Regions from separate parts of the Streptomyces sp. NPDC048643 genome, predicted to be linked through region 1. Evidence: riboswitches for the same ligand, from Rfam matches in the RefSeq annotation. Region 1 holds a riboswitch; each other region holds the start of a gene.

Region 1 (2,192 bases):
TAGGTGACACGCGGCAGGGAGACGCCGGCGGCCTTCCAGGCGGCCTGGGTCAGGCCCGAGCAGTCGTAGGAGTCCGGGCCGGTCGCGCCCCACACGTACGGCTTGCCGATCTGTGTGCGGGCGAAGGCGAGCGCCTTGCCGGCCTTCGTCGCGTACGAGGGGTCGGTGGCCGTCGAGCCGGACGAGCCCGTCGTGCCGCCCGACGGCGAGCCCTGCTCGGTGGCCTTCTCCTTGGCCGCCTTCTCCGCCGCAGCCTGCTGCCGTGCCAGCTCCGCCGCCTTGACGGCCGCCCGCTCCCGCTTCTTCTTCTCGATCGCCGCCAGCCGCGCCTTCTCCTCGGCGGTCAGCTTCGAGAGCAGGTCGCGGGCCGCGGAGAGCTTGCGCTGCACCGTCGCCTTGGACGTCTTGAGCGCGTTCTGCGAGGTGGTCAGCGACTGGAGGCTCTCGCTGGCCTCGGTGCGCTTCTTGGTCGTCGCCGCCTGCTCGGTGACGTAGTCGTCGACGGCGGCCTTCTGCCGGGTCGTCAGACGGCTCATCAACTGCGTCTGGTCGAAGTAGTCCTGCGGGTCGTCGGCGAGCAGCAGCGTCGCGGTGCCGGGTGTGGAGGCTCCCGTGCGGTACTGCGCGGCGGCGAACGAACCCAGCTCCTCGCGCGCGGAGTTGAGCTTGTCGGTGCGCTCGGCGACGTCGTCGAGGAGGGTGTCGACGCGCTTGCGCTGCTTGGTGGTCTTCTCCCGGGTGGCGTTGTACTTCTCGGTGGCCGTCTCGGCCTGGTGGTAGAGGTCGTTGACCTTCTTCTCGACCTCTTCGACGCTGGGCCTCGGCTCGGCCGAGGGCGCGGCGTTCGCCGTCTGGGAGAGCAGGGCCACCGAGGTGAGGGCCGCCGTCGCGAGGGCGGGGGTCCGTATGCCTGCCATGCGCGAACCCGTAGGACGCGACTTGCGGTGCGACGCCAAGAGAGGCGACTCCTTCCGTCATCCGCCTACCGAGTTAGCTGTCGGGTTCGGGCGGGTGGTTCCGGAAGGATTGCCCTACGGTCCTGGCCCCTCGGGGCGGTCGGACCGATTCACCCCAGGTCGGTGGGTCCCCGGCTCCGGCCGCCTGGTGGGCGGGCCGAACTCGGCGGAGGCCGCTCGGCCCGGCGACGTTCGCCGGTTGCGGTCGGGCGGCCTTCCAGCACGCTAGCCAACTCGTGTGGTCCGTGTGAAGGTTGGAGTGCGATATGCCCGATACATTTTCGTGACCTTGGCCATGTGCCCCGTCGCGGGCGCCGGGCATGAGTGGTGTGTGCCACTTTGTGAGGGTGTCCGGGGGCGGCTCCTCCCGGCACGGCGACCGTGGTGGGGACCGGTCGTACCCGCTCCGACGTGCACTTACCGTCACGAGCCGGTCACGCGCACGCGTCGCGAGTTCCCGTCGAGTCCTCGGGGTGGCCTCGGTGTGTCAGTGGGGCGGCCTAGACTCGGAGAGCGATGAGCAGCCTCTTTGACGACAGCTTCCTGGCGGACCTCAAGCCCTCCGCGGCCCACGAGGACGAGCACCCGCCGCCGCCCGAGGACGAGCACGCGCCGGAGCCGGTCGCGGACGACCTGTTCGGCGGCCGGTTCGACGTGCCGCCGAGCCGGGACGCGTACTACCGCGACGGCGCGCACCGGCCCGTCGTGGACCCGGCGGCCCTCCTCGACGGGCTGAACGAGAACCAGCGCGCGGCCGTGGTCCACTCCGGCTCCCCGCTGCTCATCGTGGCCGGCGCGGGTTCCGGCAAGACCCGCGTGCTCACCCACCGCATCGCCCACCTCCTCGGCGAGCGCCATGTGCACCCCGGCCAGATCCTCGCGATCACCTTCACGAACAAGGCCGCGGGCGAGATGAAGGAGCGCGTCGAGCAGCTCGTGGGCCCCCGGGCCAACGCGATGTGGGTGATGACCTTCCACAGCGCCTGCGTCCGCATCCTGCGCCGCGAGAGCAAGCAGCTCGGCTTCACCTCGTCCTTCTCGATCTACGACGCCGCCGACTCCAAGCGCCTGATGGCGCTCGTCTGCCGTGATCTCGATCTCGACCCCAAGCGCTTCCCGCCGAAGTCCTTCAGCGCCAAGATCTCGAACCTGAAGAACGAGCTGATCGACGAGGAGGACTTCGCCGCCCAGGCCACCGACGGCTTCGAGAAGACCCTCGCCCAGGCCTACGCGATG
Region 2 (2,192 bases), on a different contig from region 1:
GGCAGGCGTCGGACGGCACCGAAGGCCGGACCCCGGGGATCGTGGGGTCCGGCCTTCGGAGGCGGGCCTGCCGTCAGGAGCAGGTCGGGCGAGGGGGTGTCAGCCGACGGCGACACCGTGCGAGCGCAGGTACGCGACCGGGTCGATGTCCGAGCCGTAGTCGGGCGTGGTCCGGATCTCGAAGTGCAGGTGCGGTCCGGTGACGTTGCCGGTCGCTCCGGAGACGCCGATCTGCTGGCCCTCGGTCACGGTCTGGCCCGCCGAGACGGACAGGGCCGACATGTGGGCGTACTGCGAGTACCGGCCGTCGGCGTGCTGGATGACGACCTGGTTGCCGTAGGCGCCGCCCCAGCCGGCGGAGACGACGGTGCCGGCGGCGATGGACTTGATGGTGGTGCCGGTCGGGACGACGAAGTCCGTGCCCGTGTGGTAGCCGCTGGACCACATGCTGCCCGCCACCTTGTAGTTGGTGCCGATGACGGCGCCGTCCACGGGGAGGGTGTAGCCCGAACTGTTGCTGGTGGCGGCCGTCTTGGTGGCCGTGCTCGCCGTGTCGGCCTTCTCCGCCGCGGGCTTGGCGGCGGAGGGCTTGGCGGCCGAGGGCTTGGCGGCCGAGGGCTTCGCCGGGGCGGAGGCCTGCGGAGTGGCGGCCCGCGCGCCGAGGGACAGCTTCAGACCCGGGTGGATCAGGGACGGGTCGCTGCCGATGGCGGAGCGGTTGTCCGAGTAGATCTTCTTCCAGCCGCCGCTGACGTGCTGGTCGTCGGCGATCTTGGCGAGGTAGTCGCCGGCCTTCACCGCGTACGTCTTCGACGTGCCGGCCTTCGCGGCGGCCGGGGCGACGGTGGCGGACTTCTGGGTGTGCTGCGTGACGGCGGCGGCCGGGGTCGCGGCGTGGGCGCCGGTGGCTCCCAACAGCGGCAGCGCGAGTGCGGCGCCACCGGTTCCGGCCACGGCGATCGAGCGGGTGAGACGCAGGGACTTGGGACGGCGGTGCTTACCCTTCGCGGGCATGGCGAATTCCTCTCCGGCGCCTGCGAGGTGAGCTGTCGGGTGCGGGCTGGAGATGCCCGGCCACGCGGCTGCATGGCTGTACCCCTAGCCTGTTCCGGAGACCGGACCAGGCGCGGAACCTGTGGGTCCCCCGCTCCTGCCGTGGACGGGTGAGTGTGCGGATTCCGGGCGGCGGCAGGATTGGGCGTCCGTCCGGATTGAGGCAGAACGTAAGCGAGATGCGAGCACGTCGACAACCATGTGCGGATTCTGTGCGCTCGCCTTTCTTGATCCATGGAGAATTCGCCGTCACACTCCGTGGAAAGACGATCTTTCCCGGCTTTGAATTCGCCCATAATCAACGGTGCGTTGAGAAAAGCCGACGGCAACACATCGTCACGAATATGACCCTGCTCACGCGACCCGGCTCACGCCGCCTTATTCCAGGGCCAGTTGGAATGAAGGCACTATTTCGGACAGAACAGTCAGATGCGACGCAGGCGGATAACCGTCGCATCGAGATCGCCCCGCAGTCCGGTGTGCAGTCCGTGATGCAGCAGCACCGCGCCGCGGTGCACTTCGCCCGTTTCGACCCATTCGTAGATGCCCGCCGGGTCGAGCCCGCGCAGCCTGAGCGGGGCGGGGCGCACTCCGTGATGCTGCGCCTGCAGCCACGCGAGGACCACGGCCTCGTCGCCGAGCACGTACTGCACGGCGCTCAGCCCGCCCTCCGGGGGCCGCAGCCGGTAGAGGTCACCCTGCTGCACGACCGGCCGGATCTCCTTGTAGAGCTCGACCCAGCCCCGCGCCTCGGCCAGCTCCTCCGCGCTCCACCGGCTGAGGTCGCCGCCGACGCCGAGGACCCCGGCCATGGAGCTCACGAAGCGGAAGCGCAGCGAGCTGACCCGGCCGTTGAGCAGGTCGTTCGGGCTGTCCGTGACCCAGGCGGCCATGATCCGGGCCGGATGGACCTGGCTGAAGCCGTGCTGGATGGCGAGCCGGTCGAGCGGGTCGGTGTTGTCGGAGGTCCACACCTGGTCGGTACGGGCCATGACACCGAGGTCGATCCGCCCGCCGCCGCCGGAGCACGACTCGAAGGCGACGCCGGGGTGCGCCGCGCGCAGCCGGTCGAGGAGGGAGTAGAAGGCCTCGACGTGGGCCACCCAGAGCTTCTGCGGATAGCGCTCGCCGGGCCAGCC
Region 3 (2,192 bases), on a different contig from region 1:
TGCTGGCGGCCGGCACCCCGGGCAAGCGGCTGGCACTCCCCGGGGCGCGGGTCCTCCTGCACCAGCCGTCGGCCCCGGACCCGGTCCGGGGACAGGCGAGCGATCCGATCGTCCACGCCGAGGAGTTGGCGCGCACCCGCGCGGTCCTGGCGGAGATGCTCGTGCGGCACACGGGGCAGAGCGCCGAGCGGATCGCCGCGGACATCGAGCGGGACCTCTTCCTCGACGCGCCCGCGGCTCTGGAGTACGGGCTCGTCGACCGGATCGTGCCGAGCCGCAAGGCCTCATCCGGCGCGCCCGGCGCGAGGTGAGCGGCCGATGATCCCCGACCTCCCTCCGCTGCCCGCGCTGACCCGCGCGGAGGCCGAGCTGATCGACCGCTACCTGGACGTGGTCGACCTGGTCGGCCGGATCAACCCGGCCCGGCCCGGCGACACCTACCGAGGGCTGCGCGCCGCCCAGGCACTGGTGGCCAAGGCGACGGCCCTGCGGGACGCGCTCGCGCTCATGCACCAGCGGGGCGAGAGCGAGGTGCACGCGCCGACGCTGGCTCAGGCGCTGCGCGTGCTGGACGGTGAGCGGCGAACCACGCGGGTCACGATCCCGCCCGTGTCCGGCAGTTGACGCCCGCGCACCCTGGCCCGGCACACGCCGCGTCGCCGGACCGTCCGCACCGCGACTCAAACGCACCAGATGGTGTACCCCCTGATGGCGTAGGAATCAGTCCTTTCTCGGACCCCTCCGACTTGCGCAACACGGAGGACAGAGAGGCGGAATGAGGGGTTCCGGTGCAGGTGCGGGGGTCACCCGTGTCCCCAACACCCTTTCGAACAGAGGGGTGTCCACCCGAACGGGTGAGTGGTGAGTAAGCCCACAAAACACCGGTTCCGCTCGGATTTTGCGACGTTCATGGGTGAAGATCCCTTCCGACGACAAGCCCCCGCCACAGCGGCGGGGCGGTCCGGGCGGACGCCGAGTCCTGCCGCCGCCCGGATGCCCGGTCGACAGAAGTGGATCGGCAGGAGTGGAGGACCCAGCACGACGGTCCGCCGGAGCAGCGTTCCGGGTGGACCTTGGGGTGAAGCCGCAGCAGCGGCCGGGCAACTTCGCCAGCCCGAATCCGACAGGTCATCCTTCACAGGCGGCTGACGAAGGGTTGCGCATGACTGCGCTCAATCGTGTCCCGTCGCTGTGGACCAGGGCCGGTACGGCCTCGGCCCTCACCATCGCCGCCGTCGGCGGCAGCCTCGTGGTCCCTGGTGTCGCACCCGACGCCCAGGCGGCCACGACCGCGACGAAGGCACTCCAGGTCGCGGCCTCGAAGCACGGCGCCCCGTACAAGTACGGGGCCACGGGACCGCACCGCTTCGACTGCTCCGGGCTCACGCTCTACTCGTTCAAGAAGGCGGGCAAGAAGCTGCCTCGAACGGCCGCGGCGCAGTACAACAAGACGCACCACGTCTCCGCCTCGCATCGCAAGGCCGGGGACCTCGTGTTCTTCCACTCGGGCCGGAGTGTTTACCACGTCGGCATCTACGCCGGGAAGGGAAAGATCTGGCACTCCCCGAAAACGGGGGAAGTGGTGAAGCTCCAGAAGATCTGGACACGGAGCGTCTGGTACGGGCGGGTCAGCTGACCTGACCCTGGGCGGCGGCGGGGGCCGCCGCCCAGGGATCACATCGGTGCGACCGCATCCTTCACGTACCGCCCCCGGCCGTGCGCCGAAGGGCCGGCGACGGTCCACCTCCTCCGCACGCCGGCAGCACCCGCTCAGGCCCTCAGCGGCTCCAGGAGGAGCACGAGGCCGAGCACGGTGAGCGCGCCACCCGTGACGGCCTCCACGGCACGTGCGGCCCGGGGCCGGCGCAGCCACCGTCCCAGCCGGTCCACGAGCAGCGCGACCGCCGGGAACCACACCAGGGCCAGGACGACCACGATCAGCGCCAGGAGCAGCGTCCGCGGCATCGCGGGGCTGCCGGCCGGCACGAACTGCGGCAGCAGGCTGAGAAAGGTGATCGGCGCCTTCGGGTTGAGGGCGTTGGTGACGAAGCCCTGCCGCAGCGGGCGAACGGCCACGCCCGTCCCGGTCGGCGCCGCCCCACGCGCACCCTCTCCCGGCCCCTCCCCGTCGTCCGTCGAGGGCGCACCCGGACCCCGCCCCGTCCCGTCGGCCCCGCGCGGTCGCCCGAGCG
Region 4 (2,192 bases), on a different contig from region 1:
CGTCCAGAAGATCGACTCCGCGGCCGTACGGTCCTTCTACGAGAAGCACGTGCGTCCCGCGACGGCCACCGCCGTGGTGGTCGGCGACCTCACCGACGTGGACGTGGACGCGCTGCTCGGTGACACCCTCGGCTCCTGGACCGGTTCGACCGCCGAGCCGCGCCCGGTACCGCCGGTGCACGCCGACGACACGGGCCGCGTGATCATCGTGGACCGCCCCGGCGCCGTCCAGACGCAGCTGCTCATCGGGCGGGTCGGCGCCGACCGCCACGACCGTGTGTGGCCCGCCCAGGTGCTCGGCACGTACTGCCTCGGCGGCACCCTCACCTCGCGTCTGGACCGCGTCCTGCGCGAGGAGAAGGGCTACACGTACGGGGTGCGGGCGTTCGGCCAGGTCCTGCGTTCCGCGCCGGACGGCACCGGAGCCGCGATGCTCGCCATCAGCGGCTCGGTGGACACCCCGAACACCGGCCCGGCGCTCGACGACCTGTGGAAGGTGCTCCGCACCCTCGCGGCCGAGGGACTGACCGACGCGGAGCGCGACGTCGCCGTGCAGAACCTGGTGGGCGTGGCGCCCCTCAAGTTCGAGACCGCCGCGGCCGTCGCGGGCACGCTCGCCGACCAGGTCGAGCAGTACCTGCCGGACGACTACCAGTCGACGCTCTACCAGCAACTGGCCGCGACCGGCACGGTGGAGGCCACCGCGGCCGCCGTCAGCGCCTTCCCGACGGACCGTCTGGTGACCGTCCTGGTGGGCGACGCCGCGCAGATCGAGGAGCCCGTCAGGGCGCTCGGCATCGGTGAAGTCACCGTGGTCACCGCCGAGTAGGACCGTGTGACCGAGATGGGCCCTGGTGACTGAAGAGTCACCAGGGCCCTCTTTTACGCGGACATCGCCCCCAAGATGTCCGTATTGGTGCGGAGGTTGCCTTCTGTGCTGTGGGATGCGCTACAAAAACCGTGATCCGTTTGTTGTTCGAAAGATCTCGCGTTTAGCGTCAGTCCGGCTGTTCGTCAGGCAGTGCGCCGCGCCCGCGGCACCGGACAGTCATCGCCGAGTCCCCGCATGGCGCGAGCCAGGGGAGCCGGGGACCCACACGTAGTCCCTGGGGTGAATCGGACGCCCTCCCCGGAGGGGGCCCGTAGGAGACCTTCCTGCTCCGAACCCGTCAGCTAACCCGGTAGGCGAGAAGGAAGGAAAGGATCAGCCCTTACATGGCGTTCACCTGTGGCACCGGGAAGCATCGTCGTCCGAGCCGCGTGCAGCGCACCACGAAGAACGCCGTCGGCGTCGCGGCCCTCACCACCACCGGTGTCCTCGGAACCCTCGCGGCACCCGCGTTCGCCGCGACACCGTCCGCCGAACAGACCGGGCTGACCCAGGCCATCACCATCGGTGACTCCGTCGCCGAGCAGATCGACGCGCAGGCCGCCGCCCAGCAGCACGCCGCCGACGTGGCCGCCGCGCGGGAGAAGGCCGAGCGAGCCGCGCGCAAGAAGGCCGCCGAGCTGGCCGCGAAGGCCCGCGAGAGCAAGGAGCGCGCCGCCCGTGCCGCCGAGCGCAAGCGGCTCAACACCTTCGTCATGCCGATCACCGGCTCGTACGTCTCCACCGGCTACGAGACCGGCGGCAGCCTCTGGTCGTCCGGCAGCCACACCGGTGTCGACTTCCACGCCGCGTCGGGCACCTCGGTGCACTCCGTCGGCGCCGGCACCGTCGTCACGACCGGCTGGGGCGGCGCCTACGGCAATCAAGTAGTGATCAAGATGCACGACGGCACGTACACCATGTACGGGCACCTGTCGTCCATCGGTGTCTCCGTGGGCCAGACGGTCACTCCGGGCCAGCAGATCGCGCTCTCCGGCTCGACCGGCAACACCACGGGGCCGCACCTGCACTTCGAGGCGCGCACCACCGCGGAGTACGGCTCCGACATGGACCCCGTCGCGTACCTCCGCTCGCACGGCGTGAACGTCTGACGACCGCTTCGCGGCTTCTCCACCGTTTCGATGCCCCGGCTCACCGAGCCGGGGCATCGTCGTTTCCGGAGGCCGTCTGTCCAAAAAATATCCATGGATTCAGGCCCGCCATCGGAAATTAAGGCTTCCTGCAATAGAGTCACTGAACAAGCGTCAATCGATGGCGTTTCGCGGGGATTAAAGCGGAGGTCCGGTCATGCGTATTCCGGCGC

What was found. A riboswitch is a leader RNA that binds a small molecule or an ion and turns the genes downstream of it on or off. The one in region 1 is predicted to bind cyclic di-AMP.
Region 2: it holds a riboswitch for cyclic di-AMP, as region 1 does, so the genes downstream of both, AB0C62_RS08730 (LysM peptidoglycan-binding domain-containing M23 family metallopeptidase) here and AB0C62_RS21670 (NlpC/P60 family protein) in region 1, are expected to answer to the same signal.
Region 3: it holds a riboswitch for cyclic di-AMP, as region 1 does, so the genes downstream of both, AB0C62_RS03135 (C40 family peptidase) here and AB0C62_RS21670 (NlpC/P60 family protein) in region 1, are expected to answer to the same signal.
Region 4: it holds a riboswitch for cyclic di-AMP, as region 1 does, so the genes downstream of both, AB0C62_RS22450 (M23 family metallopeptidase) here and AB0C62_RS21670 (NlpC/P60 family protein) in region 1, are expected to answer to the same signal.

The regions. Positions count from the first base shown of each region.
Region 1 covers NZ_JBEZHO010000021.1:44,249-46,440, reverse strand. The annotation lists gene AB0C62_RS21670 (NlpC/P60 family protein) at 1-956, opposite strand, end outside; cyclic di-AMP (ydaO/yuaA leader) riboswitch at 964-1,135, opposite strand; gene pcrA (DNA helicase PcrA) at 1,473-2,192, shown strand, end outside.
Region 2 covers NZ_JBEZHO010000006.1:163,713-165,904, reverse strand. The annotation lists gene AB0C62_RS08730 (LysM peptidoglycan-binding domain-containing M23 family metallopeptidase) at 100-1,014, opposite strand; cyclic di-AMP (ydaO/yuaA leader) riboswitch at 1,019-1,176, opposite strand; gene AB0C62_RS08725 (alpha-galactosidase) at 1,479-2,192, opposite strand, start outside.
Region 3 covers NZ_JBEZHO010000002.1:282,697-284,888, forward strand. The annotation lists gene AB0C62_RS03125 (ATP-dependent Clp protease proteolytic subunit) at 1-311, shown strand, start outside; gene AB0C62_RS03130 (hypothetical protein) at 319-624, shown strand; cyclic di-AMP (ydaO/yuaA leader) riboswitch at 961-1,159, shown strand; gene AB0C62_RS03135 (C40 family peptidase) at 1,163-1,636, shown strand; gene AB0C62_RS03140 (LysE family translocator) at 1,771-2,192, opposite strand, start outside.
Region 4 covers NZ_JBEZHO010000022.1:94,379-96,570, forward strand. The annotation lists gene AB0C62_RS22445 (pitrilysin family protein) at 1-829, shown strand, start outside; cyclic di-AMP (ydaO/yuaA leader) riboswitch at 1,043-1,202, shown strand; gene AB0C62_RS22450 (M23 family metallopeptidase) at 1,216-1,980, shown strand; gene AB0C62_RS22455 (GntR family transcriptional regulator) at 2,177-2,192, shown strand, end outside.